4 regions of the Bradyrhizobium ingae genome follow, and region 4 is predicted to be linked to each of the others. Evidence: predicted binding sites of a transcription regulator. Region 4 holds the regulator's gene; each other region holds the start of a gene.
What was found. Region 4 encodes LexA, which represses DNA repair genes until DNA is damaged. Its sites were predicted from a motif close to TGTTCNNNNTGTGTTCNG; they were not measured.
Positions count from the first base shown of each region.

Region 1 (7,511 bases), on a different contig from region 4:
TTCTTGTCGAGCGTCGGCGCTTCAGCGAGTTCATAGAACGTGCCGTCGATCTTGACGCGCTGAAAGCCCTTCTTGAGCCATTCGGCGAGTTCCTTCCTGTACTCGCCCTTGCGGCCGCGCACGACCGGGGCGAGCAGATAAAGGCGGGTGCCCTCGGGGAGCGCCAGCACGCGGTCGACCATCTGCGAGACGGTCTGGCTTTCGATCGGCAGGCCGGTCGCGGGGGAATAGGGCACGCCGACGCGCGCCCAGAGCAGGCGCATGTAGTCGTAGATTTCGGTTACCGTGCCGACGGTCGAGCGCGGGTTCTTCGAGGTGGTCTTCTGCTCGATCGAGATCGCCGGCGACAAGCCGTCGATCTGGTCGACGTCCGGCTTCTGCATCATCTCCAGGAACTGGCGGGCGTAAGCCGACAGCGATTCGACATAGCGACGCTGGCCTTCGGCGTAGATGGTGTCGAAGGCGAGCGAGGATTTTCCAGAGCCGGACAACCCGGTGAAGACCACGAGCTTGTCGCGGGGAATCTCGACGTCGATGTTCTTGAGGTTGTGCTCGCGCGCGCCACGGATCGTAATTGCGCGCAGGTGTGATCCCGCGTTCTGTTGTTGGCGCTTCGCCTTGATCACTTCGTCCATCCCAGTGGTCCCCGAGGAGATTCCCACGCCGCACGGCTCGCGCCGGCGTTCAGGCGCGCCTCGCCCGGAACCGGGGATGGACGCCATGTGGGTAAGTCGCGAACGTAGGAAGAACGAGCGGAGATTTCCAGAGCGAGTTACGAATCGTCAACGATTTGTTGGCGCGCTGGCGGCACCTGGCAGCAGGTCTGCAGGCCGAATCGCCGGAACAAACAAAAGGCCGGCGCGAGGCCGGCCTTTCCGTCGAGATTTATCTGCGACGATCAGTACTTCGCGACGACCGGGCCGCCGAAGCGGTAGTTCAAGCGAACCGTGGCCAGGTCGACGTCCTGCTTGATGGTGTCGATACGGCTGGATGCGAGCGTGGTCGCCGGGAACGAGATGTCGCGGTGGCCCAGGAACAAGTGGTCGTATTCGACCGCAACCGACCAGTTCGGCGCAAAGCCGAATTCGATGCCGGTGCCCACAGCAGCGCCCCAGCGCGACTCGCTGGCGCTGTCGAATTCGGAGCCGTCGGCGACCAAGGTGCCGCGGTACTTGTCGTGGACGACGGCCGCGCCGCCCTTCACGTACCAGAGGACGTTGCTCCAGGCATAACCAACCTGGCCCGTGATCAAGCCGATCGCGTCGATCTTGGTGTTGTTGGCACCGAGGCCACCCAACACGAGGCTGACATTCGAGCCCTTCAGATCGGCCCAGTTGCCCTGGCCTTCGATACCGAACACCCAGTTCGAGGCCTGCCAGCGATAGCCGAGTTGGCCACCGACCACCGCGCCCGACGCATTGTGGCAGCCTTCGGCGACCGGACCGCCCGGCACGCCGGCAACGTTAATTAGATCCCAGCAAGTGTGGCTCCAGCCGCCGCCGGCGTTGAGGCCGAGGTAGAAGCCTGACCAGTCATAAACCGCCGCGACCACAGCCGGAGCCTTGGTGTAGGGGCGGGCCGCCAGATCGGCAGCCATGGCCGGGGCGAACGCGCTGAGTGCGAACAAACTGGCCGAAGCCAACAAAACCTTCTTCATCTTCTTAATCCCAGTCCCAGTTTTTTGCCTTCCGTGCGGGGAAGGACAGCGGACGCTGCGGTCCAACTGATGTCGTGCATACACCAGTGAAGCCGCAAGTTGTGTGCCCGAGATGCCACACCACCCGGAAAACGTGTGAGCACGGCTGACCTATACCCGCCGGCTGTACCCGGGCAGCAAAAAGGCCGGCGCGAGGCCGGCCTTTTCAACAGAAAGAGATTTGGCGAAGATCAGTACTTCGCGATCAGCGGGCCGCCCCAGCGGTAGTTCAGGCGGATGAGGCCCATATCGACGTCCTGGCCGATCCTGTCGCTTCCGGCCGGGAGGCCGGCGGTGTCCGTGAAGCCGAGGGTGCGATGGCCGAGGAAGATATGGTCGTATTCGACGCCCACCGACCAGTTCGGCGCGAAGCCGAATTCGAGCCCGGCGCCGACCGTTCCGCCCCAACGGGTTTCGCGGGCCGAAGCCAGCAGCGCGCCGCTCGGAATGTCGAAGATGTCATACTTGTCGCCGACAACCGCACCGCCGCCCTTCACGTAGAACAGCACGTTGTTCCAGGCGTAGCCGATCTGGCCGGTGATCAGACCGAAGGAGTCGATGCGCGAACGGTTGCGGTCCGTCGGGAAGACGGCGCTGGTGTTGTCGCCCCGGAAGTCGGCCCAGTTGCCCTGGCCTTCGAAGCCGAACACCCACTGGCCGGACTGCCAGCGATAGCCGAGTTGGCCGCCGATCGTGCCGCCGGTTGCGTTATGGCAGCCTTCACCCACGAGACTGCCGGGAACGCCGGTCACAATGCCCGTGCTGTCCACGAAGTCCCAGCACTTGTGGGCCGAGCCGCCGCCGCCGTTGATGCCGATGTAGAAGCCGCTCCAGTCGTACACCGCGGCGATCGCTGGGGGCGGAGCCTTGACGTATGGACGTGCAGCGAGATCCGCCGCGCTCGCCGGAGCCGACAGGCTCAGCGCAATTGCCCCAATGGCCCCCACCAAAATCTTCTTCATTTCTGTCCCTCCGGCTGTGCCGCTTCTTTGATCCCCGAAGCGGTCAATCAGGCGCGACGCCCAATGAATTGATGTCGCGCCAAACCTAGTCTGATTTGGAGGTAGAGTCCGTCTCCCAAAAGCAACAGTCGCGAGCGAACTAAGCGGTTCCTAAGTTAATGAATGTTAAGCGGTATTTCCGTCCGCGGGAACCCAAAAAAGTTCCATGCGGTTCCGTTTATTTGTGAGGTCTACAACCTGATGTTGCGGCCTCATCGTAATACCGCCTACGCAGGAACAAAGCTGGAACATTGTTCGCCCCGGTGCTATATATGGGGATAACCTGCGGGACCGCGGGCTAGGCCAGGCGTGCGAGCGTATAGGGTCGCATCCGGCAGGCGGCAGCGAGCGGTTTCGGCACGGCTCCGGCTTTTTTCGGACAATTTCGCAGTTTGGAGTGGAGAGCGGCGATGGCGGGAAGCATCAACAAGGTCATTCTGGTCGGCAACCTCGGCAAGGATCCGGAAATCCGCCGCACCCAGGACGGGCGAGCGATCGCCAATCTGAGCATCGCGACGTCGGAGACCTGGCGCGACAAGGCGACCGGCGAGCGCAAGGAAAAGACCGAGTGGCACCGCGTCGTGATCTTCAACGAGGGGCTCGCGAAGGTTGCCGAGCAGTACCTGAAGAAGGGCGCCAAGGTTTACGTCGAAGGTGCGCTCCAGACCCGCAAATGGACCGACCAGAGCGGCGCCGAGAAATACTCGACCGAGGTTGTGCTGCAGGGCTTCAACTCCAACCTCACGATGCTCGACGGCCGTGGCGGCGGGGGAGGCGGCAGCTTCGGCGAGGAGCCGGGTGGCGATTTCGGCTCCTCCGGCCCGGTGAGCAGCGCACCGCGCCGCGCAGTTGCCGCAGGCGGCGGCCGCAACAGCGATATGGACGACGACATTCCGTTCTGAGGCTTGCCTGCTTAAGGCTTGGGAACAGCCGCGGCGGGTCGGGACAGGAAACGGCCGGCTCGACTTTCGAGCATCCGGATCAAGACGGGATCCATGAATTCATAGTCGTCAGGAATGTCGAGGCAGATGACTCGCTTGCCATTCAGGCTGGATCGGAATTTCCGGTTCAGCTTGTTACGGTGGGTCTTCTCCATGACGAAGATGATGTCGGCCCATTCGACCTGTTCGGTCGACAACAGCACGCCCGCGTCGTTCGAGATGCCGGCCGAGTCGGTCTCGATGCCCGGCCAGGTCGAAAAGACTTGCTCGGCGGTAGGGCTGCGCAGACGATTTGCGCTGCAGACAAACAGGACATTGGTCACTTTACCGCTCCAAGGAAGTGCCGCGCTCGCGTGAAGTGGCAGGATTGCTTACCAATTCGCGGATCGCGCACGGTTTTTCGAGCTGATCTCATGTGTTGCCTCAAGCCTTTGACGGTGCGCGATGTGAATGGTATTAACTTTATGTTAAGCCTATTTACATCACAGATTCCCGGCCAGAGGGTACGCCACATTGAGCTTCGCGCCATTGCTTGAAGCGGCTCCAGCCATTCCGCTCCACGCCTTTGCGGCGATGGCGGCCTTCGTGCTTGGCGTCGTCCAGTTCGCGGCTCCCAAGGGCACGCTGCCGCACCGCACGGTCGGCTGGATCTGGGTGGCGCTGATGGCGGTCGTGGCTGCGTCGTCGTTCTGGATTCACCAGATCAGGCTGGTCGGGCCGTTCAGTCCGATCCATCTTTTATCGATCTTCACGCTTATAATGCTGCCGCTCGCGGTGTGGCGGGCGCATACCCATCGCGTCGCCGATCACCGGCGCATCATGATCTTCATGTTCGCCGGCGCGCTGGTGGTCGCAGGGGTGTTCACGCTGCTGCCGGGACGCATCATGCATCACGTGATATTCGGCTCGTAAGGCGGGGTTCCGCCGCTCCCGCTCCGGGCTCTCCCGACAAGGCTTCGCGGTAGCCGTAAGTCGTTGGAAGAATAGGCGGAAAAAGCGCTTCAGGCGGCCTCCGCGAGGGTGGTTATCAGGCCCTCGATGCGCTATATGATTCCCGGACAAAAACTCACCGGATTCCCCCTTGGCTGACGACGATAACGACACGCCCGGCGACCAGCCGGCGCACCCCTCGGACATTCGCCCCGTTTCCATCTATGAGGAGATGAAGAAGTCCTATCTCGATTACGCCATGAGCGTGATCGTGGCGCGTGCGCTGCCCGATGCGCGCGACGGCTTGAAGCCGGTGCATCGCCGCATCCTGTTCGCGATGAACAATCGCGGCGACACCCCGGACAAGAAGCACAAGAAGTCCGCCGGCGCCGTCGGCGAGGTCATGGGTAAATACCACCCGCATGGCGACCAGGCGATCTACGACGCCTTGGTGCGCATGGCGCAGGACTTCTCGATGCGAGCGCCGCTGATCGACGGTCAGGGCAATTTCGGCTCGGTCGACGGCGATCCGCCGGCAGCGATGCGCTACACCGAGTCCCGCCTGACCAAGATCGCGTTGAAGCTGCTTGAGGACATCGACGACGACACGGTTGATTTCCAGGACAACTACGACGGCTCCGAGAGGGAGCCCGTGGTCCTGCCGGCGCGATTCCCGAACCTGCTGGTCAACGGCGCCGGTGGCATCGCCGTCGGCATGGCCACCAACATCCCGCCGCATAACCTCGGCGAAGTGATCGATGCCTGCGTCGCGCTGATCGACAATCCGTCGCTCACCATCGACGAGCTCAACAACATCATCCCGGGCCCGGATTTCCCGACCGGCGGCATCATCCTCGGACGCCAGGGCATCCGCAGCGCCTATCATCTCGGTCGCGGCTCGATCGTGATGCGCGGCAAGGTCGAGTTCGAGACGGTCCGGAAAGAGCGCGAGGCGATCGTCATCACCGAGATCCCGTATCAGGTGAACAAGGCGACGATGGTCGAGCGCATCGCCGAGCTCTACAAGGAAAAGAAGATCGAGGGCATCTCGGATCTGCGCGACGAGTCCGACCGCGACGGCTACCGCGTCGTCGTCGAGCTCAAGCGCGACGCCGTGCCCGACGTGGTGCTGAACCAGCTTTACAAATTCACGCCGTTGCAGACGAGCTTCGGCGTCAACGCCGTCGCGCTCGATTCGGGCCGACCGCAGACGATGAACCTGAAGGACATGCTGACGATCTTCGTCGGCTTCCGCGAGCAGGTCGTCACGCGACGGACCAAATACAAGCTGCGCAAGGCGCGCGAGCGCGCCCATGAGCAGGTCGGCCTTGCGATCGCCGTCGCCAATATCGACGAGATCATTCGTGTGATCCGGACCTCGCCCACGCCGGCCGCCGCGCGCGAGACCCTGATGACGCGCGACTGGCCGGCGCGCGACGTCGAGGACATCATCACGCTGATCGACGATCCCCGCCACCGCATCAATGCGGACGGTACGATCCGCCTGTCGATGGAGCAGGCCAGGGCGATCCTGGAACTGCGCCTGGCGCGCCTTACCGCGCTCGGCCGCGACGAGATCGGCGAGGAGCTCTCAAAACTCGCCGGCGAGATCGGCGACTATCTCGACATCCTGCGTTCGCGCGCCCGTATCCTCGACATCATCAAGACCGAGCTGGCCGAGGTGAAGGCGGAGTTCGCCACGCCGCGCCGGACCGTGATCATGGAGCAGGAAGGCGAAGTCGAGGACGAAGACCTGATCCAGCGCGAGGACATGGTCGTCACGGTCTCCCACGCCGGCTACGTCAAGCGCGTGCCGCTGTCGGCCTATCGGGCGCAGCGCCGCGGCGGCAAGGGCCGCGCCGGCATGCAGACCCGCGACGAGGATTTTGTCTCGCGCCTGTTCGTGGCTTCCACGCACACGCCGGTGCTGTTCTTCTCGTCGCGCGGCCAGGTCTACAAGGAAAAGGTCTGGCGCCTGCCGATGGCCGCGCCGAATGCGCGCGGCAAGGCGCTGATCAACATCCTGCCGCTCGAGCAGGGCGAGCGCATCACCACCATCATGCCGCTGCCGGAGGATGAATCCACCTGGGGCCAGCTCGACGTGATGTTCGCCACCACCGGCGGCAACGTCCGCCGCAACAAGCTGTCCGACTTCGTCGATGTCCGTCGCTCCGGCATCATCGCGATGAAGCTCGATGACAATGAATCGATCGTCGACGTGCAGATCTGCACCGAGCGCGATGACGTGCTGCTGACCGCCGCCGGCGGCCAGTGCATTCGCTTCCCCGTCACCGACGTGCGCGTGTTCACCGGGCGCACCTCGATGGGCGTGCGCGGCATCGCGCTGCCGGAAGCCGACAAGGTGATCTCGCTGGCTATCCTGCGCCATGTCGAGACCACATCGGACGAGCGCTCGGCCTACTTGAAGATGCGCCGCGCGGTGGCCGGCGAAGTTGCGGCTGATGAGGCTTCAGCGGACGCCGAGACCGAAGAGACCTCGGGCAGCTTCCAGCTCCCGCAGGAGCGCTACGTCGAGATGTCGGCGGCCGAGCAGGTGGTGCTCACCGTCTCCGTCAACGGCTATGGCAAGCGGACCTCGTCCTACGAGTACCGCACCACGGGCCGCGGCGGCAAAGGCATCGTCGCGATGAGCGTCAACAACCGCAACGGCAACCTGGTGGCGTCCTTCCCGGTGGAAGAGGCCGACCAGATCATGCTGGTGACCGACAAGGGCCAGCTGATCCGCTGCCCGGTCGAAGGCATCCGCATCGCCGGCCGCTCGACGCAGGGCGTGATCGTGTTCGACACCGCCGAGGACGAGCACGTCGTCTCGGTCGAGCACATTACGGAAGAGGCGGAGAATGGGAACGGCGAGAACGAGAACGGCGGTTAGGTTGGACGCGTAGCCCGGGTTGAGCGCAAGCGAAAACCCGGGTCGTTCTG
Region 1 is NZ_JBVUBB010000021.1:72,244-79,754, forward strand. It holds gene uvrA (excinuclease ABC subunit UvrA) at 1-635, opposite strand, end outside; gene ACV1FX_RS26340 (outer membrane protein) at 899-1,657, opposite strand; gene ACV1FX_RS26345 (outer membrane protein) at 1,888-2,658, opposite strand; gene ACV1FX_RS26350 (single-stranded DNA-binding protein) at 3,108-3,599, shown strand; gene ACV1FX_RS26355 (low molecular weight protein tyrosine phosphatase family protein) at 3,611-3,961, opposite strand; gene ACV1FX_RS26360 (DUF2306 domain-containing protein) at 4,152-4,550, shown strand; gene gyrA (DNA gyrase subunit A) at 4,720-7,461, shown strand.
Region 1: ACV1FX_RS26350 (single-stranded DNA-binding protein) is a predicted target of LexA. The motif match lies at 2,931-2,948, and genes of this name have one in related genera.

Region 2 (7,511 bases), on a different contig from region 4:
CGGCAAGGCCCGACATCAGCAGCACGATGCCCGCCCCGCCCGCGACGCTGTCGAACCCGAACAGGCCGGAGATCAGGACGGCACCGAGCCCGGGCGCGAGCGCGAAGAAATAGACGAAGTTGCGCCCCAGCGGCTCGACCGGCGGCCGGTAGATGATCGGCGCATCCTCACTTTTGCCGGCGAACCAGCTGGTGTTGAGGAAGGTCAGCACCGGGATCGCGACCGCACCGAGCACGAGGCCGCCGAACAGCCAGGCCGTGTTGATCACGCGTGCTTTGAGATCCTCGACCTGTGGCAAGGCCGGCATGGTCAGCGTCTCGGCACGCATCAGCCAGATCGCATAAGGCAGCGCCAGCACGGCAACGACGACGAGCGCATAGATCGGATCGAGCGCCCTCAGTGTCCTGCGGCCGCCTTCGGTCGCGACCGCGAAGATGACGAGCAGCAGCAGCAGGCCGATGGCGGCCGGCGTCGTCAGCAGCAACAGCCCGGCAGCGATCGACCAGGCGAACCAGGCGTTGCCGCGGCGTTGGCCGATGAGCTGCCAGGAGTGCAGCAGGAGCAGCGCCCAGAGCGGTCGCGCCAGCACCATCGGACCGAAGTCGAGCGCGGACGAGGAGAACGCCAGCACGGTCATGGTCAAGAGCACGGCGAGCACCGCCTGCTGGGTGCCGACCACGGCGCGCGCCAGATGATAGAGAGCGATGAAGGTCGCGATCTCGCACAGCTCGGCCAGCACATAGACGCCGATCATATGGCTGCCGGCGGCGCGGTAGGCGATGTCGGCGAGCCAGAAGGCGAGTGGCGGCCCGAGCCCGGTGCCGACCTGATATTCGCGGCCGAAGGCGAGGAGCGTTGCGAGATTGCCAGGCGGGCCACGGTAGAAGGCCAGCGCCACGAACAGCCACATCACGGCCTGGAGCAACACCACGATCCACACCACCAGCCGCGGCCGGGCTCGGATCAGCTCGATGACGAGGGAGGTAAACCGCATGCAACGTCCGAAATGATGCAGCCAACCCGTCCAAGCCGGCGCGTCCATGTTTGATAAGGCCCGCTGCACGCCGTGGCAACTGAACTTGCGTGCAAGCTAGGGCGCGGCAGAGATGTCGATCTCCACGTTGAGCTCCGAGTGAACCTCCACCTCATCCGCTGCCGTGAACAGATCGCGCTTGGGTTCGACCGTCCACGGCATATGCTTCTCGCGCGCGGCGACGACGGGCGCGAAGAAGCTGCGGTGGTGGATGGAGGGACCGAGGCGGTCCAGAGCCTCGAGATGCTCCGGCACGGCGTAGCCCTTGTGCTGCTCGAAACCATAGCCCGGACAATCCGCCGCCAGCGCGCACATCAGCCTGTCGCGCGTCACCTTGGCGACGATCGAGGCCGCCGCGACCGAGAGCACCAGGCCATCGCCGCCGATCACGGCCTCGCAGTCGCAAGGCGTATCGAGCTTGTCGCGGCCATCGACGAAGACGTGGCGGGGCGCCTCGGGCAGCGCCACCACCGCGCGCTTCAGCGCCCAGAGCGAGGCCCGCAGGATGTTGTCGCGGTCGATGCGGCCAGGCGAGGCAACGCAAACCGAGACCTGCGCGGTGGCGCAGATCTTGTCGAACAGCTTTTCGCGCTCCTCGGCCGTCAGCCGCTTGGAATCGTCGATACCGCGCGGGATCCGGTTCGGATCGAGGATCACGGCAGCCGCGACCACGGGCCCGGCCAGCGGCCCCCGCCCCGCCTCGTCGCAGCCCGCGACGGGCCAGATGCCGCGCTTGATCAGCGCGCGCTCGCGGCGAAAACTCGGCGGCGCGATCGCGATGACGCCCTTCGCGGTACCCTTGGCTGCCTTGCCGGTGCCCTTGGGTTCCTTCGCGGCCGTTTTGGGCTCTTTCTTCGCGGCGTTCTCGGCCGGTCTATTGGCCGGCTTGCTGGCGGACTTGTCCCGAATCATGGCCGGGATCGTGCGCACGCGGCTCAGGCCGGCGCAACCGGGAACCTCCGATATTCCCGCTATTCAGCCTCCGACCTTGTTCTGGACAAGCGAGCAGAGCGAGCGCCGATCCAGGATCCATTACCCCAGGGAGCACTTGCTCAGGCCAGTGGTCGCCACCTTCTGCCCACAACATCTCCCTGGGGTAACGGGTGCTGGCTTTCGCCAAGACGACATCGTGTTTGTGGCCGCATCTTCCTCAGAACAAGCTCAACTGCTCGCCGCCGCGCTTCGGCTTGGCGAAATGGTCCGTGGTCAGCTTGGAGCGGCGCTTGTTCAGGCCGAGTCGCTCGCAGGCGATCTCGAAGCGGCGGCCGATGGTCCAGGCCATGGGACCCGTACCTTTCATCCGCTCGCCCCATTGCGAGTCGTAGTCGCGACCGCCGCGCATGTCGCGGATCAGAGTGAAGACGTGGCGATAGCGATCCGGATAGTTCGCCATCAGCCATTCGCGGAAGAGATCGCGCACCTCCAGCGGCAACCGCAGCAGCACGTAGGACGCTTCCTTGACGCCGGCATGCGCGGCCGCGTCCAAAATGCGCTCGATCTCGGAATCGTTCAGCGCAGGGATCACCGGAGCGACCATCACGGTGGTCGGGATACCGGCCTCGCCAAGCTGCTTCAGCGCCTCCAGGCGCTTGGGCGGTGTCGAGGCACGCGGCTCCATGGTGCGCGCCAGCTTCGGATCGAGCGTCGTGACCGAAATCGCGACCTTGGCAAGATTGCGCTTGGCCATGCGTGACAGGATATCGATGTCGCGTGTCACCAGCGCCGATTTCGTCACGATGCCGACGGGATGGCCGGTGCGCTCAAGCACCTCGAGAATGCCGCGCATGATCTTCCGCTCGCGCTCAATCGGCTGATAGGGATCGGTGTTGGTGCCGATCGCAATCATTCGCGGCTCGTAGCCGGTCGCGGCGAGTTCCTTCTCCAGGAGCGCCGGCGCCTCGGGCTTGGCAAACAGCTTCGACTCGAAGTCGAGCCCGGGCGAGAGGCCGAGATAGGCATGGGTCGGCCGCGCGAAGCAATAGACACAACCGTGCTCGCAGCCGCGATAGGGATTGATGGAACGGTCAAATCCGATGTCGGGGGAGTCGTTGCGGGTGATCACCTTGCGCGAGGTGTCGGTCGCCACCGTGGTCTTGAATGGCGGCAGCTCTTCCAGGCTCTGCCAGCCGTCGTCAAAAGCGACACGGGCCTCGGCCTCATAGCGGCCGCTGGCGTTGGACTGGGCGCCCCTCCCGCGCCTGCGCTCGCGGTCGATCGCGACCGCAAGCTCAGGAAACGCAGAAGGCGCACCCGCCGGCTCGGAGGGCGCCGTGACCGGCGGGTGCCTGAGGGCATGAGAGGATGCTCGACTCATGAAGCGAAGATAGCACGCAAAAGGAACAAATCAAGAACGCGAACACAAAATCCGCAAAACAACCCCATGCAAAGCAGCCGACCTAAGCTTCGCGCGCGGAATTTTGACCTCCCGCAAAGGTTGCCGGTCGCAATGCCGTTTGATGCCGCCGCTAGAAACGGATCGATCACCCTGGAACCGGGTTGATGACGGTCGCCGCAACAAGGGCAGCCCATCATGACGAGCCAACAACAAGCGCGCGCCAGCGCAGGCGACCTCGATCTGCTCGATCGCTACTGGCGCGCCGCCAACTACCTATCCGTCGGCCAGATCTACCTGCTCGACAATCCGCTGCTGCGCGAGCCGCTGCAGCCCGAGCACATCAAGCCGCGCCTGCTCGGCCATTGGGGCACGACGCCCGGACTGAATTTCATCTACGCCCATCTCAACCGCGCGATCTGCACGCTCGATCTCAGCGTCCTCTATGTCTGCGGGCCCGGCCATGGCGGCCCCGGCATGGTCGCCAATACCTATCTCGAAGGCAGCTACAGCGAGATCTATCCAGACATCGGGCGCGATACAGACGGATTGCGCAAGCTGTTCAGGCAGTTCTCCTTCCCCGGCGGCATACCGAGCCACGCGGCGCCGGAGACGCCGGGCTCGATCCATGAGGGTGGCGAGCTTGGCTACGCGTTGGTGCATGCCTATGGCGCCGCGCTCGACAATCCCGATCTGATCGTCGCCTGCGTCGTCGGCGACGGCGAGGCTGAGACCGGGCCGCTCGCGGCGTCCTGGCATTCGAACAAATTCTTGAATCCTGCGCATGACGGCGCGGTGCTGCCGATCCTGCATCTCAACGGCTACAAGATCGCCAATCCCACCGTGCTCGGACGGATGCGCGATAACGAGCTCCGCGATCTCTTCCGTGGGCTGGGCCACGAGCCGCTGTTCGTCGAGGGCCATGATCCCAAGACGATGCACCGGATCATGGCCGATGCGCTCGACGTGGCGCTGGCGAGCATCCGCTCGATCCAGCAACATGCACGCGAAGCAACGACCGCGATCGAGCGGCCGCGCTGGCCGATGATCGTGCTGCGCTCACCGAAGGGGTGGACGGGTCCCAAGGAGGTCGACGGACTGAAGGTCGAAGGTTTCTGGCGCGCCCATCAGGTGCCGGTCGCCAATTGCAGGGAAAATCCCGCGCATCTCAAAGTGCTCGAAGATTGGATGAAGAGCTACGCGCCCGAGGAGCTGTTCGATAGCAACGGCACGCTCGTTCCCGAGCTAAGGGCGATCGCCCCGACCGGCGACCGCCGCATGGGCGCCAATCCGCATGGCAATGGCGGGCTGTTGAAGCGCGAGTTGAAGCTGCCTGATTTCCGCAGCTTTGCCGTCGAGGTGAAAGAGCCGGGCCAGACGGTCGCGGAAGCCACGCGCGAGCTCGGCAAATTCCTGCGCGACGTTGTCAGGCTGAATGCGGATGCGCGCAACTTCCGTATCATGGGCCCGGACGAGACCGCGTCAAACCGGCTCGACGCCGTGTTCGAGGCGACCGAGCGGGTCTGGATGGAGCCGACCGAACCCTATGACGTTCACCTCGCCCAGGATGGCCGTGTCATGGAAGTCTTGAGCGAGCATCTCTGCCAGGGCTGGTTGGAGGGCTATCTGCTCACAGGACGGCACGGCTTCTTTTCCTGCTATGAGGCCTTCATCCATATCGTCGACTCCATGTTCAACCAGCACGCCAAATGGCTGAAGGTCTCGCGCGAGCTGACGTGGCGGCGGCCGATCGCCTCGCTGAATTATCTGCTGACCTCGCATGTCTGGCGCCAGGACCATAACGGCTTCAGCCATCAGGACCCCGGCTTCGTCGACCTCGTCAGCAACAAGAAGGCGGACATCGTCCGCGTCTATTTTCCGCCCGACGCCAACACGCTGCTGTGGGTCGCCGATCACTGCCTGCGAACCTATGACCGCATCAACGTCATCGTTGCCGGCAAGCAGCCGGCGCCGCAATGGCTCGCCATGCAGGATGCGGCAACCCATTGCGATGCCGGCATCGGCATCTGGACCTGGGCCGGCACGGAAACTGCCGACGGCGAGCCCGACGTCGTGATGGCCTGCGCCGGCGACGTGCCGACGGTGGAGACACTCGCCGCCGTCGATCTCCTGCGCAAGGCCCTGCCCGATCTGAAGATCCGGGTCGTCAATGTCGTCGACCTCATGACGCTGCAACCGAAGGCGCAGCATCCGCACGGCCTTTCCGACCGCGATTTCGACTCGCTGTTCACGCGCGACAAGCCCGTGATCTTCGCCTATCACGGCTACCCCTATCTCATTCATCGCCTCACCTACAGCCGCGCCAACCACAGCGGCATGCACGTGCGCGGCTTTGCCGAGGAAGGCACGACGACGACGCCGTTCGACATGGTCGTGCTCAACGAGCTCGACCGCTATCATCTTGCTATCGAGGCGATCGAGCGCGTACCGGGGCTCGCAACGAAAGCGGCGCACGTGAAGCAGCAATTCCGCGATTCCCTGCTCAAGCATTCGGCTTACGTGCGCGAGCACGGCGAGGACATGCCGGAGATCCGCAACTGGGTGTGGCCGAACGGCGCCGGTGGAACGACGCGGGCCTGAAGCGATGAAGCATCGCAACGGCCGAGGCGCTCAGTCCCGATTCCTTCGGCGCCCTTCATTTCTGTCCGACGCGGGTCCCTGCCGGAGCGCTCGCATGGCTCCAATGAAGAGCAGTGCTGCGACTGGCCAATGAAACCAGATTCTGTGCAGACCGGTGAAAACATTGATCAGAATCAGAAAGCCCGAAATTGTGAGAACTGCTGCAATGGGGCGAGGCAGGATCGCCCATCGATCCGAGATGGAGCCCATCCAGTTGGACGGCTCGTATCGGCCGCGAACCGTTTGAGCGCCAGCTTCCAGGCCTGCAGCTGCTGCAACCTGTGGAGCAGGGCTTCCACTACCTCGCCCAGCGGCTCCGCCGCCCACGGTCACCCGATAGGTGGTTACGGGAGCCACGTTCTTCATCTGTTGCTGGCCGAGACAGTCAAAGCCAAGAGATAGTTTGTTGTGCACCTGATCGTAGACAGAGGCCGAGACCATGACGCCACCGGGCTCGGCGAGTTCTTGCAGCCGCGCCGCGATGTTGACCCCGTCGCCAAAGATGTCGGAACCATCCACCATCACATCACCTAGATTGACGCCGATGCGAAACCGCATCTGGGGCGCGTGAGGTGGTGGGGCCGAATTCCGACTGGAAACTTCCTGCTGAATCTCGACCGCGCATTGCACGGCCTCGACAACGCTGGCGAATTCGGCGATCACGGCGTCGCCCCAAGTATTCACGATCCGCCCGTCGTGGCGCTCCACCAATCCTGCAATGGCAGCGCGGCAGCGGCGCAGCATCTCCAGCGTTCCCGCTTCGTCTGCTCCCATCAAGCGAGAATACCCGTGCACATCCGCGCACAGGACAGTGGTCAGCCGCCGTTTCACCTTGTCGTCAGTCATCGACCATATCGTATCTCACTGACCGCCAAATGCACCAGAGATCGTCTGGCGCCACAGCGGTCAAATGGCCGTTCATGGCCATCGCGTCATTTGCTGCGTCTGCACAAAAATCATTGCTGTGGGGCCAAGCAGACACGACCGAAATATGAGTATGTGCCGTGGTCTAGTGGGTCCCCGACAGGATCTGGATGCAGCCGATCACGACCTCGATCACGATCAGCACGACCACGGCCACCTCGAGCCGCAGCGACCGCTGCGTGTCTATGATGTCGGTCAGCGCATTGGCGGTCTCCGACACCGCGGTGAGCTTGCGCTCGAGCGTATCGAGGCGCTCCTTCAATTCGTATTCGTCCTCGAGCCGCGAATAGAGGCGGTCGAGCCCGGGCTTCTCCCAGAGCACGTCGGGCTTTTCGGCAACCGCAACACGGCCCGCGACGCGCTGCTGAACCAGCAGCGCATTGCCGATCAATTGCAGGATTCCCTTGCGGCGGCGCGGCGTGCGGCCACGCTGGGCAAGCTCGCGCGCAAAGGGCTCGATGACATCGAAGACGGCGGCGACGCGGCGCTCGTCGCGGGCGAGCGCCGTGCTCTTGGCAAGCGCATCTGCGATCAGGAGCAGGCGATCGTCGGAGAATTTGCTGAGGCAGATCGGTCCGCCCG
Region 2 is NZ_JBVUBB010000046.1:16,101-23,611, reverse strand. It holds gene ACV1FX_RS37105 (glycosyltransferase family 39 protein) at 1-994, opposite strand, end outside; gene ACV1FX_RS37100 (ribonuclease HII) at 1,091-1,945, opposite strand; gene ACV1FX_RS37095 (PA0069 family radical SAM protein) at 2,184-3,347, opposite strand; gene ACV1FX_RS37090 (phosphoketolase family protein) at 3,564-5,966, shown strand; gene ACV1FX_RS37085 (adenylate/guanylate cyclase domain-containing protein) at 5,997-6,851, opposite strand; gene ACV1FX_RS37080 (RMD1 family protein) at 7,015-7,511, opposite strand, start outside.
Region 2: ACV1FX_RS37095 (PA0069 family radical SAM protein) is a predicted target of LexA. The motif match lies at 3,369-3,386, and genes of this name have one in related genera.

Region 3 (7,511 bases), on a different contig from region 4:
CTCGTCGCGAAGTAGCTTCGACTCTCCCGACCGCTCAACTCGCGCTACGGCGCAGGAATGCCGGGATATCGAGAACGCTTTCCTCAGTCGCATTGCGCGGAGCGGCGCGGCCGTAGGGATCGAGCGGCCGGGGAGCCGGCTGGCGCGCATGGTCCGGATTCGGCCTTGCCGGTTGCGCCACGCCGGCCTCGGCGCGAATCGGCGGGCTCTCCAATTGCGGAAGCGGCGCGCTGCGCTCGATGCGATCGGCGATGCGGCGGCTGTCGTTGCGCAGCTTGCCGGCGAGCTGCGTGAGCGAGGTTTCCAGCGGCATCTGCTCCGTCGGGTCGAGATTATCGATGCCGGTCGCCACCACTGAGACGCGGACGATGCCTTCGAGGCTTTCGTCAAACGACGCGCCGACAATGATGTTGGCGTCCGGATCGGCCTCGTCGCGAATGCGGGTGGCCGCTTCGTCGACTTCGTACAGCATGAGATCCTTGCCGCCGGTGATGGAGATGATGAGGCCGCTGGCGCGCTTGATCGACGGGTTCTCGATCAACGGATTGGATATCGCGGCCACCGCCGCAGCGAGCACGCGCTTCTCGCCGGACGCTTCGCCCCGCCCCATCATGGCCTTGCCCTTCTCCTTCATGACCGAGAGGACGTCGGCAAAATCGAGATTGATCAGGCCTTCCTTGACGATGAGGTCGCTGATGCAGGCCACGCCCGAATAGAGCACCTGGTCGGCCAGAGCAAAGGCATCGGCGAACGTGGTCTTCTCGCTCGCGACCCGGAACAGGTTCTGGTTCGGGATGATCAGAAGGGTGTCGACCGTCTTGAGCAGCTCGTCGATGCCGGCTTCGGCAAAGCGCATGCGGCGCTGGCCTTCGAAGTAGAATGGCTTGGTGACCACGCCGATGGTGAGAATGCCGAGCTCGCGCGCAATCCTGGCGACGACGGGTGCAGCTCCGGTGCCGGTGCCGCCGCCCATGCCGGCGGTGACGAACACCATGTGCGCGCCGGTCAATTGATCGCGGATCGTATCGATGGCCTCTTCGGCCGCGGCGCGCCCCAGTTCGGGCTGCGAGCCGGCGCCGAGGCCTGCCGTCACCTTGGTGCCGAGCTGGATCAGCCGCCGCGCCTTCGACATCGCAAGCGCCTGCGCGTCGGTGTTGGCGACGACGAACTCGACCCCCTGCAGCCCGGCCGTGATCATGTTGTTGACGGCATTGCCGCCGGCGCCGCCGACCCCGAACACGACGATGCGCGCCTTCATTTCCTGAAGATCGGTGATGCCTGCCATTTGTCCCTCGCGTTGGTCCGGCAAGCCGGGGGTTTGAGAAAGTCTCGCGCGCTACCTGCAGGCCGCGCGGTCTGATTGCACGATGGACGCGGCGAGGCGTCCCAGTCGAAGCGCGGCCTGCCCCGCGATCGAGCCGCCGGCCCGGCGACCGATCCGCAGGTCCGCCACTTCGTCTTCCAGCCGTGCCGCCCATTCATTGACGGCCTTGGTCTCGGCGGTCGCCTGCAGCAGCTCGACGGTGAGGCGATCGGCGCGCTCCCGCTCGCGCTCGAAATCCGCTTTGTAGCCGGCGGCCTTTGCTTCGAGCCGCGCGATCTCCGCCTTGAAGGCCTCGCTCCTGAATGCCTCGATCCTTGCCATGGAGGCGGCGATAGGGTCCGCCCGGCGACCGGTTCGCGGGCGGGGCGTGTAGCGGAGTGTGGTGAAATCGACGCCGACCCGCGCCTTGCCGTCACCCGAACGCGAGCGCGGCAATCGGCGTCGTCTGGCAAGCGAACGAGCGGCCTCCCGCGAGATGTCGAGGCGGGCGCCTAGCTCGGCATACGTCAACAACTCAACGGACATCGGCTGTCATCCTGGAGTGAACCGGGAGGCATTTCGGGCTGATGATGGCTGGACGATGTGTTGAAGCTAGGCTGCGTTGGTTAATGGACGGTTAACGGGGGAGGAGAACCTCCAAATGGCTCCCGATCCTTCTCGGGAGTACCACGGTTAAGCATCGGGAACGCTGATTTGCGGCATACCGTCATCTCCTGCTTTGAGCAGTTCGCATAGGCATTTGCCGCCGAGTTGTTTGATCGGGATAAACATCGAGTGTGCAACCATAGAGCCGTATCCGTGCTTGGCGATCCCGCTTTCATCCTCCATGCCGCTGCTCACAACTCCATGGACGTAAATTCGCTCATCATCGAAGATTGGACTGCCACTCATTCCGCCGGGTAGTTTCAAAGAGGCAGCAAAACAAGGCCCTGGTGTACGAACTACTGGTTCTGCCGAATTGTTGGGGAAATGCTCAAGAATATCACCGGTTGAAACATGCAAATGGAAATGAAGATCGCCCATGCGCCTACCCGCTTGGTCTTCTTCAAACGGAACATCGCGCATACCCGCGTAACCCACGGCAATGGCCCGTTTGCCGACAGTCAATCCTACTCCTCGAATCCCGGGCTGGATCAACGATAGCGGTTGGTACGGCGATAAGTCTGGCGGTTGGCGTATCTTACAGATGGCTGTATCCGTCGTAAGCTTGACGCCCGATCCGGGCAATCGCCATGGCAATGGGTGCTCCGTTCCCTGTGCCAGGAATGCAGCCCATTCGATATCTCTGAACACCCACCCGCTACCTTCAAAGACTGGATTTGTGGGGACCAATACACCGAGATGAAGTTGATCTAATCGCCAATTGTTTTCATGTGTCTTTTGCGGCCCGCCGTAACCTCGTTCGATGGGATCAGTCACCACATGCGCGGCTGTGATCAACAGACCGGTAGCGCTTACAAAAAAGCCGGTGCCTAGACAACGGAGGAGGCTTTCGCCCGGGACTATAGCGACAACCGGAACGATCGATTGACCAAGCGTCGCCAGAACCGTGTTGACGTAGTTGGGCTGGGCCAAAAGTAAATCGTCTTCGATTTGGTAGAAGTCAGTTTCGCTATGGCTGCTCGGCTTTAAGGGTATTACCGCAACGTTCTGGATGCCGAGCCTACCGTCGGCACGCCGACCAAATAGTGGCTTTAAGATTGATAAAGCTGCTGGTTGGTCGGTTAGCATAATGATGAGTCCAAAGCCGGAGCAAAGCTAACTCACCAGGAGGATATCAGATTCGTTCTCGATCAAATAAACATCACCTCTTGGCCTTATCCAGTTCGACTAGAAAGTCGTCGATATGAGCTTGAGCCCAAGGATCTTCGATCCATTGCTCGTAGCAGGCATGCATTAGCTCGGAATATGGGACGTACAGAGCCTTTCCCAGTTCTTCAAATCAGTCATGGTTTTCGTGACCCCTTGCGTTGCGCGCCGCCCAAAACAAAAACGGCCGGATCTTTCGACCCGGCCGTCACTCAAACTCAACTCTCTAAAGCTACGCCACGCGACGCTTACGCGTGCCCCCGGCCCAGCTCGTAAAACTCTTAGCTCGCCTTCTTCTCAGCTACCGCGCTGCCGACCTTCTTCTCGATCTGGCGCTTCAATTCCAGGGCGCGCGGGGAGAGGTCGCCGGCGCGGGCCTTGACGAGGTAGGCGTCCAGGCCGCCATTGTGGTCGACGCTCTTGAGCGCATTGGTGGAGACGCGCAGGCGCACGTTGCGCTCGAGGGCTTCGCTGATGAACGTCACGTTGACGAGATTCGGCAGGAAGCGGCGCTTGGTCTTGATGTTGGAGTGGCTGACCTTGTGGCCGACGAGGGGGCCCTTGGCCGTCAGTTCGCAGCGGCGAGACATGTTAAAAACCCTTTCCGTTCCCCCAACGATTTGCGGCGGCCATTCGGGGCGCCACGGGGGTGCAAATTCTCTGTCCTTGCAGGGAGCGGGCGGACGTATAGGGGGGAAGGGGCGGGTAGTCAAGGCGATGGCGGCTTGCGCCGGTGCCAGTTCCCCCTCTCCCGCTTGCGGGAGAGGGTTGGGGTGAGGGTGCTTCAGCGGGCGAGGACCCCTCGGCTTCGCGGAGGGTGTCCCCGGGTGGAGAGAGCCCTCACCCGCGCCTTCGGCGCGACCTCTCCCGCAAGCGGGAGAGGTTTTCGAGTGTGCGGCCCCACTCACGAAAACGGCAATGATTGAAATGCCTTACCAACACACAAAGGGCGTAATCGGGGCGGAAACAGGGGCCTGTTCCAAGCGGCCGGGCGTTGATTGCCGTGGCCCCGACATTGTTTGCCGCCGGTTTTGGCTTAAGTACAGGGCTAGCGGTATCATCGGATTGCAACTGAACGTGATCATGCCTCTGTCTTTCTCGCCCCGGCCGCGTGCCCACGGCTGGCTGGCCCTGATGGCGCTTTGCGGCCTCGGCTGGGATATGGCGCCGGCGGCTGCTCAAGGGCGGCTCGAGGCGCAGTATGAGGCGACGCTGTCGGGCATTCCGGTCGGCCGCGGCGCCTGGACCATCGACATCCAGGAAGACGTGTTCTCGGCTGCGGCCTCGGGCGGCACCGTCGGCATCCTGAAATCCTTCACCGGCGGGTCCGGCACCGGCGCCTCGCAGGGGCGCGTGGTCAACGGCGCCCTGGTTGCGACCGGCTACCAAGCTTCCACCACCACCTCGAAGAAGACCGAGGACATCCACATCGTCCTCGACAAAGGCAACGTGAAGGAGTTCGGCATCGCGCCGGAGCCGCCGGTCGACGCTGATCGCATCGTCGTCACCGAGGCGCATCGCCGCGGCGTCTGGGATCCGATGACGGCCTCGCTCTTGCGCGTGCCCGGCACCGCCGATCCGGTGTCGCCGGAGGCCTGCCACACCGGCGCTCCCGTGTTCGACGGTCGCATGCGCTACGACCTCAAGCTCGATTTCAAGCGCATGGAGAGCGTCAAGGCGGAGAAGGGCTATCGCGGCCCGGTCGTGGTCTGCGCGCTCTATTTCGTGCCCGTCGCCGGCTACATCCCGGATCGCCCGGTCATCAAATACCTCGCCGCCCAGCGCAACATCGAGATCGCGTTCGCGCCGGTTGCGGGCACCCGCATCCTGGTCCCGTTCTGGGTGAAGATCCCGACGCCCCTGGGGCCGGCCATGCTGGAAGCCACCAGCTTCATCACCGCCCCCCAGCCGCCGAAGGTTGCGAAGACGCAGTAGGCGTCCCGTTAGGGCGATCTTGTCTGTGGCGACAGACCCCTCACCCGTCTCGCCGCCGCTTTCGCGTCGGCGATCCACCCTCCCCCGCAAGGGGGGAGGGGAAGAGCCTCCTCATGAATCCATTTGACTCTCAGTCGATTCTGATTCGACTCCAGCCTATCCCCAATCTTAAGGAACTCGCCCCGAAAACGCCGCTTGTGCGGGACACCAAAACTCCATCTAGTGCGTTTGAAAACGCCCTGGCGCGAGATGTTGCGTGAACGAATCCGGAAGCAGAGGGGAGTCAGCGATTCGGCCGCGATTCGTTCCGGAGTCGTTCCGAAGCTTAAGCGCAGGGCGGAAAGCGTTGCAAAATGAGACAGTTGCGGGCCGCCACATCCTCCGCTGTCATGCCCCCGGTCAAGCCGGGGCATGACAGCGGAGGATGCGGGGCGATCACAGCGGTAGGTGTGACAAGCACTCCGCCCCCAAACGCCACTGACAAACGGCCCAATCACGACTAGCTAATCTCACAGAATGGCCTTTCCTCCCTCCTCCTTCGCCTCCGAGCGTGCGCCGGGCGCCGGCGTCACTGCGGTGCTCGGGCCGACCAATACCGGCAAGACTCATCTCGCCATCGAGCGGATGCTCGCGCATTCGTCCGGCATGATCGGGTTGCCGCTGCGGCTGCTCGCGCGCGAGGTCTATAACAAGATCGCCGATCGCGCCGGGGTGGAGAGCGTCGCGCTCGTCACCGGCGAGGAGAAGATCAAGCCGAAAAATCCGCGCTATTGGGTGTCGACTGTCGAGGCCATGCCCAGGGATCTCGACGTGTCCTTTCTCGCCGTCGACGAAGTGCAGATCGCCTCCGATCTCGAGCGCGGCCACGTCTTCACCGATCGCATCCTCAACCGCCGCGGCCGCGACGAGACGCTGCTGCTGGGTGCTGCGACAATGCGCCCGATCATCGAGCGCCTGTTGCCGGGCGCCTCCATGATCACGCGTCCGAGACTCTCCAGCCTCGAATTTGCCGGCGACCGGAAAATCACGCGGCAGCCGCGGCGTACCGCGATCGTCGCGTTCTCCGCCGATGAAGTCTATGCGATCGCCGAATTGATCCGCCGCCAGCATGGCGGCGCCGCCGTCGTGCTCGGCTCGCTCTCGCCGCGCACGCGCAATGCGCAGGTGGCGATGTTCCAGAATGGCGACGTCGATTATCTCGTCGCCACCGATGCGATCGGCATGGGCCTCAATCTCGACGTCGACCACGTCGCCTTTGCGAGCGATCGCAAGTTCGACGGCTACCAGTTCCGCCGCCTGACGCCGGCCGAGTTCGCGCAGATCGCAGGCCGCGCCGGCCGCGCCACGCGCAACGGCACGTTCGGCACCACAGGGCGCTGCGCGCCGTTCGAGCCCGAACTCGTCAATGCGCTGCAGAACCACACCTTCGATGCCGTGAAGATGCTGCAATGGCGCAATTCGAAGCTCGATTTCTCCTCGCTCGGCGCGCTGCAGGTCTCGCTCAATCTGCCGCCCGGACATGAGGCGCTGACGCGCGCGCCGATTGCCGAGGACATGCGCGTGCTCGATCACGCCGCCCGCGACGGCGAGGTCCGCGACAAGGCGCACGGCAAGGCGGCGGTGGAACGGCTGTGGGAGGCCTGTCAGGTCCCCGATTACCGCAAGCTGTCGCCGGCGGCCCATGCCGAGCTCGTCACCACGCTCTACGGCTTCCTGATCGACAAGGGCTGCATCCCCGATTCCTGGTTCGCCGCCCAGGTCGACCAGTCCGACCGCATCGACGGCGACATCGACACGCTGTCGGGCCGGATCGCGCAGATCCGCACCTGGACCTTCGTCGCCAACCGCCCGGACTGGCTGAAAGACCCCGAACGCTGGCAGGGGGTCACGCGGGAGGTCGAAAATAAATTGTCAGATGCGCTCCATGAACGGCTTACAGAGCGTTTCGTTGATCGTCGTACCAGTGTATTGATGCGCCGCCTGCGGGAGAACACGAGCTTGAATACTGAAATCGGCAAGACCGGCGAAGTCATCGTCGAAGGCCACGTCATCGGCCGCCTCGATGGCTTCACCTTTGCACCGGATGCTGCGGAGGCAGGATCCGATGCGAAAGCCTTGCAGGCTGCGGCGCAGGCGGTGCTCGCCGGCGAGATCAATGCGCGCGCCGAGAAGCTGTCCGCCGCACCCGACGAGCAATTCGTGCTGACCTCCGAAGGCACCATCCGCTGGACCGGCGACGCGGTCGCGCGTCTCGTCGCCGCAGAGGAGGCGCTGCATCCGCGCTTGCGCATCATCTCCGACGAGCGGTTGACTGGCGGCCCGCGTGAAAAAGTGCAGGCACGGCTCGAGCTCTGGCTCAAGACGCATATCGAAAAGCTGCTCGGGCCGATGTTCGAGCTGTCGAAGGCCGAGGACGTCACCGGCATTGCCCGCGGCATCGCCT
Region 3 is NZ_JBVUBB010000018.1:86,173-93,683, forward strand. It holds gene ftsZ (cell division protein FtsZ) at 35-1,285, opposite strand; gene ACV1FX_RS24400 (hypothetical protein) at 1,337-1,849, opposite strand; gene ACV1FX_RS24405 (trypsin-like peptidase domain-containing protein) at 1,997-3,055, opposite strand; gene rpmB (50S ribosomal protein L28) at 3,415-3,723, opposite strand; gene ACV1FX_RS24415 (DUF3108 domain-containing protein) at 4,268-5,068, shown strand; gene ACV1FX_RS24420 (helicase-related protein) at 5,585-7,511, shown strand, end outside.
Region 3: ACV1FX_RS24420 (helicase-related protein) is a predicted target of LexA. The motif match lies at 5,372-5,389, and genes of this name have one in related genera.

Region 4 (7,511 bases):
GCGGCGCATATGCTGAGCTCGGTGTCGGACCCGGGCCTCGAGAAGACCGCGGAAGCAGCTCCCGATGCGCTCCGCTTCTATCAGCTCTATGTCCGTGGCGATGACGCCTTCGTCGAGGATGTCGTCGCCCGCGCGGTGAAAAATTCCTACGCCGCATTCTGCCTGACGGTCGACACCGCCCATTACAGCCGTCGCGAACGCGACATCGCCAAGCGCTATGTTCGCGAGAGCCGGCTGCGCGCCACCGGCGGCGACTACCAGAAGGGCCTGGAGTGGCGGACGGTGAAGCTGATCAAGGACAAGTTCAAGATCCCGCTCATCATCAAAGGCATCGCGACGGCCGAGGATGCGCTGATCGCGCTCGACCATGGCGTCGAATGGATCTACGTCTCCAACCATGGCGGCCGCCAGCTCGATCACGGCCGTGGCACCATGCATGTGCTGCCGGAGATCGTCGATGCCGTGAAGGGTCGCGCGAAGATCATGGTCGATGGCGGCTTCTGTCGCGGCACCGATATCGTCAAGGCGATCGCCATGGGCGCAGATATCGTCGGCATCGGGCGCCTGCAGTGCTGGGCCCTGGCCGCGGCCGGCGAAGCCGGTATCACGCGGATGCTGGAGCTGCTGGAAGACGAAGTGCTGCGCTGTCTCGGGCTGCTCGGGTCCACTTCGTTTGCCGAGGTGAACGCATCGTGCCTGCATGCGGCGACCGCTACCAACGCACCAAACGTATTCAGCGCGTTTCCACTGCTGGATATCGAGCCCTACCGCTACTGAAAGGATGCAATGACCTCCCTCCTCTCTCCCGGCTGCGCGGATGCGCTTCTGTTCGATCTCGGTCGCGTGGTGCTCGACATCGACTTCTCCAAGGCGATTGCCTGCTGGGCGGGACATGCCGGCTGCGAACCGCAGGCCATCGTCGCGCGCTATGTGCGGGACAGCGAAGCCTATCGGCTGCACGAGGTCGGCAAGATCAGCGACGAGGCCTATTTCGACTCGCTGCGGCGCTCGCTCGAGATCGAAATCTCCGACGCTCAGTTCCTGGAGGGGTGGAATGCGATCTTCGCGGGCGAGATGCCCGACATCGCAAACCTGTTGCCGCGTGCCGCGAAGCACATGCCGCTCTACGTTTTCTCCAACACCAATCGGCCGCATGTGGAATATTTCTCGAAGGAGTATGCCGACCTGCTTGGCCATTTCCGCGAGCTCTATCTGTCCTCCAGCATCGGCCTGCGCAAACCCGATGCGGAAGCCTTCGACCATGTCGTTGCCGCGATCGGCGTACCGGCGCAGCGAATCGTGTTCTTCGACGATCTCGCGGAAAACGTCGAAGGCGCGCGGGCACGAGGGCTGACCGCAGTTCACGTGACGTCGCCTCGCGACGTCAGTGAGGCGCTGAAGGCCCTGGGACTGTGAAAAGAACGCCCATATTGCCGCGGTAGCTCAGAACTCGGTTCCATGCGCCTCGAGGAACTTTTCGAGTAAAATGTGGAACCAACTCACTCTGTGTATTTTTGTACAGAGTTCCCGGAACGGATCAGCGCGTCGAGAGTCATATGCCCGTTGGGATTCTCTACAACGGACGCGTGATCGTGTTGGGCAAGACCTACTTCAACAAGCAAGCCTCCATCCTTCTCAAGTTCGCCAAGTCAACGTCGAACTCACAGCTCTCCGCCAAGCTGGTCAGCAAGGCGGCGGATCTCAAATCGCAGGGTGATCCCCTGCCCGAGACGGATCACAGCCTGAAGGCGCCGGACGTCGATCCGGACAATAAAACGGGAGCCACCTGATGCTAGCCGTGAGCCTGGTCGTCGCAGTGGCATGTCTGGCCACCGTCATTCCGGTCTTTTTCGTCATCGAGACGATCGCGCGGCGACCAAGGTAAGCACACTCAACTGCGCTTGGGTTGGGGCCGATCGAGACGCTGCCGTTGTGCGCGCATCCGGTTCGTCTTCTCCTTGAGCGCTTCGATCTCCTCGTCAAGCTTTGCGCTCCTCGATTTCGGCGGCTCATCGCCGCGCAGCTTCTCGAGCGCCTTTTCAACCGACAGCTTTGAAGTCTCTGCCATCAGGGTTCTCCCGGACGTCTCCTGACGCGCCTTCATGCAGTGGCGCTCAACAAGTCTGAGCCCGAAGCGGGACGGCACGATATTGTCCCAAAGGGCACCTCGGCCTCTGCTGCCGGAGGGATAATTCGTCTCCGCCTCCGGATCCCCCTCCTTTTGCCTCGATGCGCGCACTCGGCTAGAACGCAACGCGACCTGTCATTATTATTCTCCCAGCAGGAGTTTTGCCCGTGGCCCTGATGCCGGTGTCCGACGCGCTTGCCGCGGTGCTTGCGGGCGTCGCGCCCGTGGCGGAGGAGATGGTCGCGCTGGATGCGGCCTACCATCGCGTGCTGGCGCACGACGTCGCGGCGCGGCGTACGCAGCCGCCGCAGGCGATGTCGGCGATGGACGGCTATGCGGTGCGCGCGGCCGATGCGGCAGCGGCAGGCGCAGAGCTCACCGTGATCGGCGAGGTCGCGGCCGGGCGGCCGTTCGCGGGATCGGTTGGCCCTGGAGAGGCGGTGCGGATATTCACCGGCGGCGTGGTGCCCGACGGCGCGGATGCGGTGGTGATTCAGGAGGACACGGTCGCTGACGGCAAGCGCGTCACGATCAAGGAGGCAGCGATCGCCGGACGGCACATCCGTCCCGCCGGCGTCGACTTCCGCGAGGGCGACGTGCTCCTGCGACAGGGAGCCAGGCTGACCGAACGCGACCTCTCACTGGCCGCCGGCATGAACCATCCGGAGCTTGCCGTCCGCCGCCGGCCAAGGGTCGCGCTTCTCGCGACCGGCGACGAGCTGGTGATGCCGGGCTCGACGCCGGCCGCGGGCCAGATCGTTTTTTCCAACGGCTACGCCCTGCACGCGCTGGCGCGGGCCGAGGGCGCAGAAACGATCGATCTCGGCATTGCCGCCGATACCGTTGCGGCGACCACCGCCGGCATCCGCCGGGCCCGCGAGAGCGGCGCCGACATCCTGATCACGACCGGCGGGGCTTCTGTCGGTGACCACGATCTGGTCAGGCCGGCGCTTCAAGCCGAAGGCTTCGAGATGGCGTTCTGGAAAATCGCGATGCGGCCAGGCAAGCCGATGATGCACGGCCATCTCGGCGCGATGCGGGTGATCGGCCTGCCCGGCAATCCGGTCTCGTCCTATGTCTGCGGCTTCCTGTTCATGGTGCCCTTGATTCGCGCTCTTGCTGGCCGCTCTCGCGTTCATCACCGCCGCGAGCGCGCCGTGCTCGGGCGCGACGTCGGGCCTAACGACGTCCGCGAGGATTACTTGCGCGCCCGGCTCGAGGAGCGCGAGGACGGCACGCTCGTGGCCGTTCCCGTCAACCACCAGGACTCCTCGCTGCTTGCGAATCTCGCTATGGCACAGGGACTTCTCGTGCGGGCGCCGTTCGCACCGAAAGCCGAAGCAGGCACGCCTTGCGAGGTGTTGCGGCTTCCCGTGTGAACGCAATCTGATTCGTCCGTGGCGCGAACCTTGGCGGCGTTCACACAAAATTAAGTGGTTGCGGAACACATATCGAACATATAGTGTCCGTTCATGATTTGTTTCGAGCATCTAGCGGGTTCTGCTGAATCTTGCGTCTCGGAATCGAACGACGTCAACCGGGGGACTTGGTCAAGATGTTAACGCGCAAACAATACGAGCTTCTGCGGTTCATCAGTGAGCGCCTCAAGGAAAGCGGCGTGCCGCCCTCCTTCGACGAAATGAAGGACGCGCTCGATCTGCGCTCGAAGTCGGGCATCCACCGCCTGATCACCGCGCTGGAAGAGCGCGGCTTCATCCGCCGCCTACCCAACCGCGCGCGCGCCATCGAGGTCATCAAGCTGCCCGAACTTCAGGCCGCAGGTGCCGGCCGCCGCGGCTTCACGCCGAGCGTCATCGAAGGCAATCTCGGCAAGGTACGAAGCACAAGCGCTCCGGTTGACGACGGCGAGCGTCCGGTCGCCGTGCCCGTGATGGGACGGATCGCGGCCGGCACGCCGATCGAGGCCTTACAGACCCGCAGCCACACCATCAGCGTCCCTCCGGACATGCTCGGCTCGGGCGAGCACTACGCGCTCGAAGTACGCGGCGACTCGATGGTCGACGCCGGGATCCTGGATGGCGACATGGCGCTGATCCAGCGTAACGAGACTGCCGATACCGGCGACATCGTCGTGGCACTGATCGACGACGAGGAAGCGACGCTGAAGCGCTTCCGCCGCCGCGGCGCGTCGATCGCGCTGGAGCCCGCCAACACCGCCTATGAGGTGCGCATCCTGCCGCCGAACCGGGTGAAGATTCAGGGCAAGCTGATCGGCCTGTACCGGAAGTACTGACTGCCCTCTCCGGCGGCCGGCCGGTGATCGATCGACAAGACGGCGCGGATGGATTGTCCGCTCCGCGACGACGGCGTTTTCGTTTCTCCACGCGATTGTCACGCGCCTGCGCAGAGCTAGATCCTCGAGCACCGCAGGCGCGAAGGCGCTGTTTATGATGCAGGGAAACAGCCCGGCGATAGAGATTTTGAGCGTGATCTCGGCGGCCTTGATCGCTCGACATCCACGAGCGACGCAGCGCAACACCACCATTCCGTCCGCAAGACGGAGCACGCGGCGACCAGTGCGCCATGCCGCAACGCCAACAATGCGATCGCACCTGCGCCGCAGGGCGAGCTGTCCTTCTTCGGGGTACTCCGCTCCTGCCGGCCGCTGATGAAAACTCGTGCGAGTGAATGGTGTGAACCAAGATAGACTAGTAGCGAGAGGCTTTGTTCCTGGTTTGCCGGGAAAGATAAAGTGATCGGGCGGCGCGCAGTCGGGCCGCAGATTTGCCCACAAACGCGATACACTCGAAGGCTTCCACTCTGATAGAGGCCTGCGCCTCCGGGGGGCGCGGACCGGCTATCTCGCATGAGGAGCACTTCGATGTGTGACTACAGCCTGCATGCCGTTGCGACCCGCCCCGCTCAAGTCGGCGAGACGATCGTCACGACAACCTTCCGCGGCACCTCGACGCGTGGATTTGCGTCGGAGCGCGATCTCTCGGTTGCCGTCTGCCTCCTGCCCGGCACCGAGCTCGCCTTCGCCGACAACGTCCGCTACGACAATCGCTGGATCTGGACGCGCACCGTCAATTCGCGCGTCGGCAAATTCGGCAAGGTTGATCCGCACATTCCCGATCGTCATCATGATGCGATCGAATTCCCAGACGGCAACTACGTGCTGGTGACGCAGCTCGTCGAAGGACAGCGTGCCACGGTTCTGCAGTTGCCGGTGACGCAGCCGCTCGGCGAGAAGACAGAGCAGCCCGCCGTCGAACAGCACACGACCCCGACGCCCACGACGCGCCTGCCGATCGGCTGACGCGTCTTCATTCCTCGGCCTGCAGGTCGGCCTCCGACGGCGTAGCATCTTTGCTGCGCGGAGTGGCCGGCCGCGGTGCGAGGTTGAGCTCGAAATCGCTATCGCCGGCCCCAGCCGGCGACCAAGGGCGGTTTGCGCCCCTTGCTTTCACCGTTTGCAACGTGAAACCGTCGCCCTCGCGCGAGAGCGCAAGGGCACCTTGTGTCTTCAGGCGGTCGCGATCCACGACCATCGCCGCGCAATCGATTGCTGCAGGCTTTGCAGTCACGACCAGCGCGGCGCGGCTGCAATCATCCGCCAGCGCATCGACACGCAGCGGGAGCGCAACCAGACGACCATCGGCGAGTGACGCCACGCAGCCGGCCTCGTCGCATGAGACACCGTCGGTGAGCGACGCATCAGTCACACTGCGCGGATCGGCATCGGCCGCAAGCCATTCCTTGAGAAGAAAATTGTCCTTGCCGGTTCGGATCAGGTGCAGCTGGCCGTCCCTGCCGCGCACCGCGACGCTGTGGCCGTCGCCTGCAATCAGAACGTCGGGCTGGCGCACGTGCAGCGCCCAGCCAATTGCAAGCGCCAGCACGATGGCGCCCGTCCAGCGCAGTGGCGTGCGCAACAGGCCCACCACGATAAGGCCGAAGCTGGCGGCAATCAGCGGACCGGTCCCGAACGCGGTGACGCGGCCAACCGCGCCCGGCAATGCCGCGACCCAGCGCGTCACAACGACCATCCAGTCGATGCCGATCCCCATCAGCCACCAGAACACGCCATCCAGCCCGAACGGCGCTGCCATCAAGCCGAGCAGGCCGGCGGGCATCACCAACGCGGAAACCACCGGCATCGCCGCGAGATTGGCGAGCACGCCGTAGGGCGTGACGCGGTGGAAATGAAAGGCTGCATAGGGCGTGGTCGCAAGCCCTGCGATCAGCGAGGCCATCAGCAGCATGACGAGCTCGCGGCCACCCCAGAGCGCGATACGCGCAGTCGTGGAATGATCCGGCGAGGCCAACAGGTTCGGCATGCCGATCTGCACCATAGCGACCAGACCAAGCGTTGCCACAAACGACATCTGGAAGCTCGGATGCACCAGGGCCTCCGGCGCGACCGCGAGCACGATCATCGCGGCAACGGCGAGCGTGCGAAAAGTGATGGCGCGGCGATCGACTATCACCGCGATCAGCACCACCGCCGTCATGAAGAACGATCTTTGGGTCGCGACCTCGGCGCCGGACAACAGCAGGTAAAACGCGGCGGCGACGAGCGCTGCCGCGGCCGACCATTTCTTGATCGGGTAGCCCACCGCAAATCCCGGGATCAGCGCCAGCAGCGCGCGCAGGGCGAAGAACACGACGCCGGCGACGACTGCCATGTGATAGCCGGAGATCGACAGCACGTGCCCCAGGCCCGAGATGAACATGGCGTCGTTGACGGGCTCGGTGATTGCGTCGCGCCGCCCGGTGAGGAGCGCGGTGGCGATCGCACGATTGTCGCCGTCGAGCGTGGCGCGGATGCGCGCGTCGATCGCATCGCGCAGGCCCTGCATCATCGCGGCATAGCGCAGCCGCAAGCCGCCGACCTCGGGCGCTGCGGCGACCGTGATCGCGCCCATCGCAAAGCCGGACGCGCCGATGCCCTGAAAAAACATGTCGCGCCCGAAATCATAGCTGCCGGGCCGTAAGGGAGCGAGCGGCGGCATCAGGCGCGCCTTGAGTTGCACGAAGCTGCCGACCTCCGGCGCTGTGCCCTTGCGCACCGACAGCCGCACACGCTCGAGCTGGACATCGCCGCGCGGCGCCTCCATCGCGGTCACCCGCAGCACGAAGCGGTCGGTCCGCTCACGGATATCGCGCGTCTCGACGAAGCCGGACAGCGCCACCGAATAGAGCGGCTTTGCGAGCACGGTGTGCGCGATGCGCGCGGTCTTCCAGGTCGCGGTCGCAAAACCCGCGGCGATCGCAGCGATCATGATGGCGGGTGCGAACAACCGGCTCCGCCGCAACAGCACGGCACCCGCCATGAGCACCAGCGCCGTGATTGCGGCGACCCAGAGCACGGGTTCGTGGTCGGCGGCAAAATAGAGAGCAATCCCGGTACCAAAGGCCA
Region 4 is NZ_JBVUBB010000004.1:389,976-397,486, forward strand. It holds gene ACV1FX_RS09035 (alpha-hydroxy acid oxidase) at 1-777, shown strand, start outside; gene ACV1FX_RS09040 (HAD family hydrolase) at 787-1,416, shown strand; gene ACV1FX_RS09045 (hypothetical protein) at 1,557-1,790, shown strand; gene ACV1FX_RS09050 (hypothetical protein) at 1,892-2,068, opposite strand; gene ACV1FX_RS09055 (molybdopterin molybdotransferase MoeA) at 2,296-3,507, shown strand; gene lexA (transcriptional repressor LexA) at 3,684-4,382, shown strand; gene ACV1FX_RS09065 (hypothetical protein) at 4,971-5,408, shown strand; gene ACV1FX_RS09070 (ComEC/Rec2 family competence protein) at 5,416-7,511, opposite strand, start outside.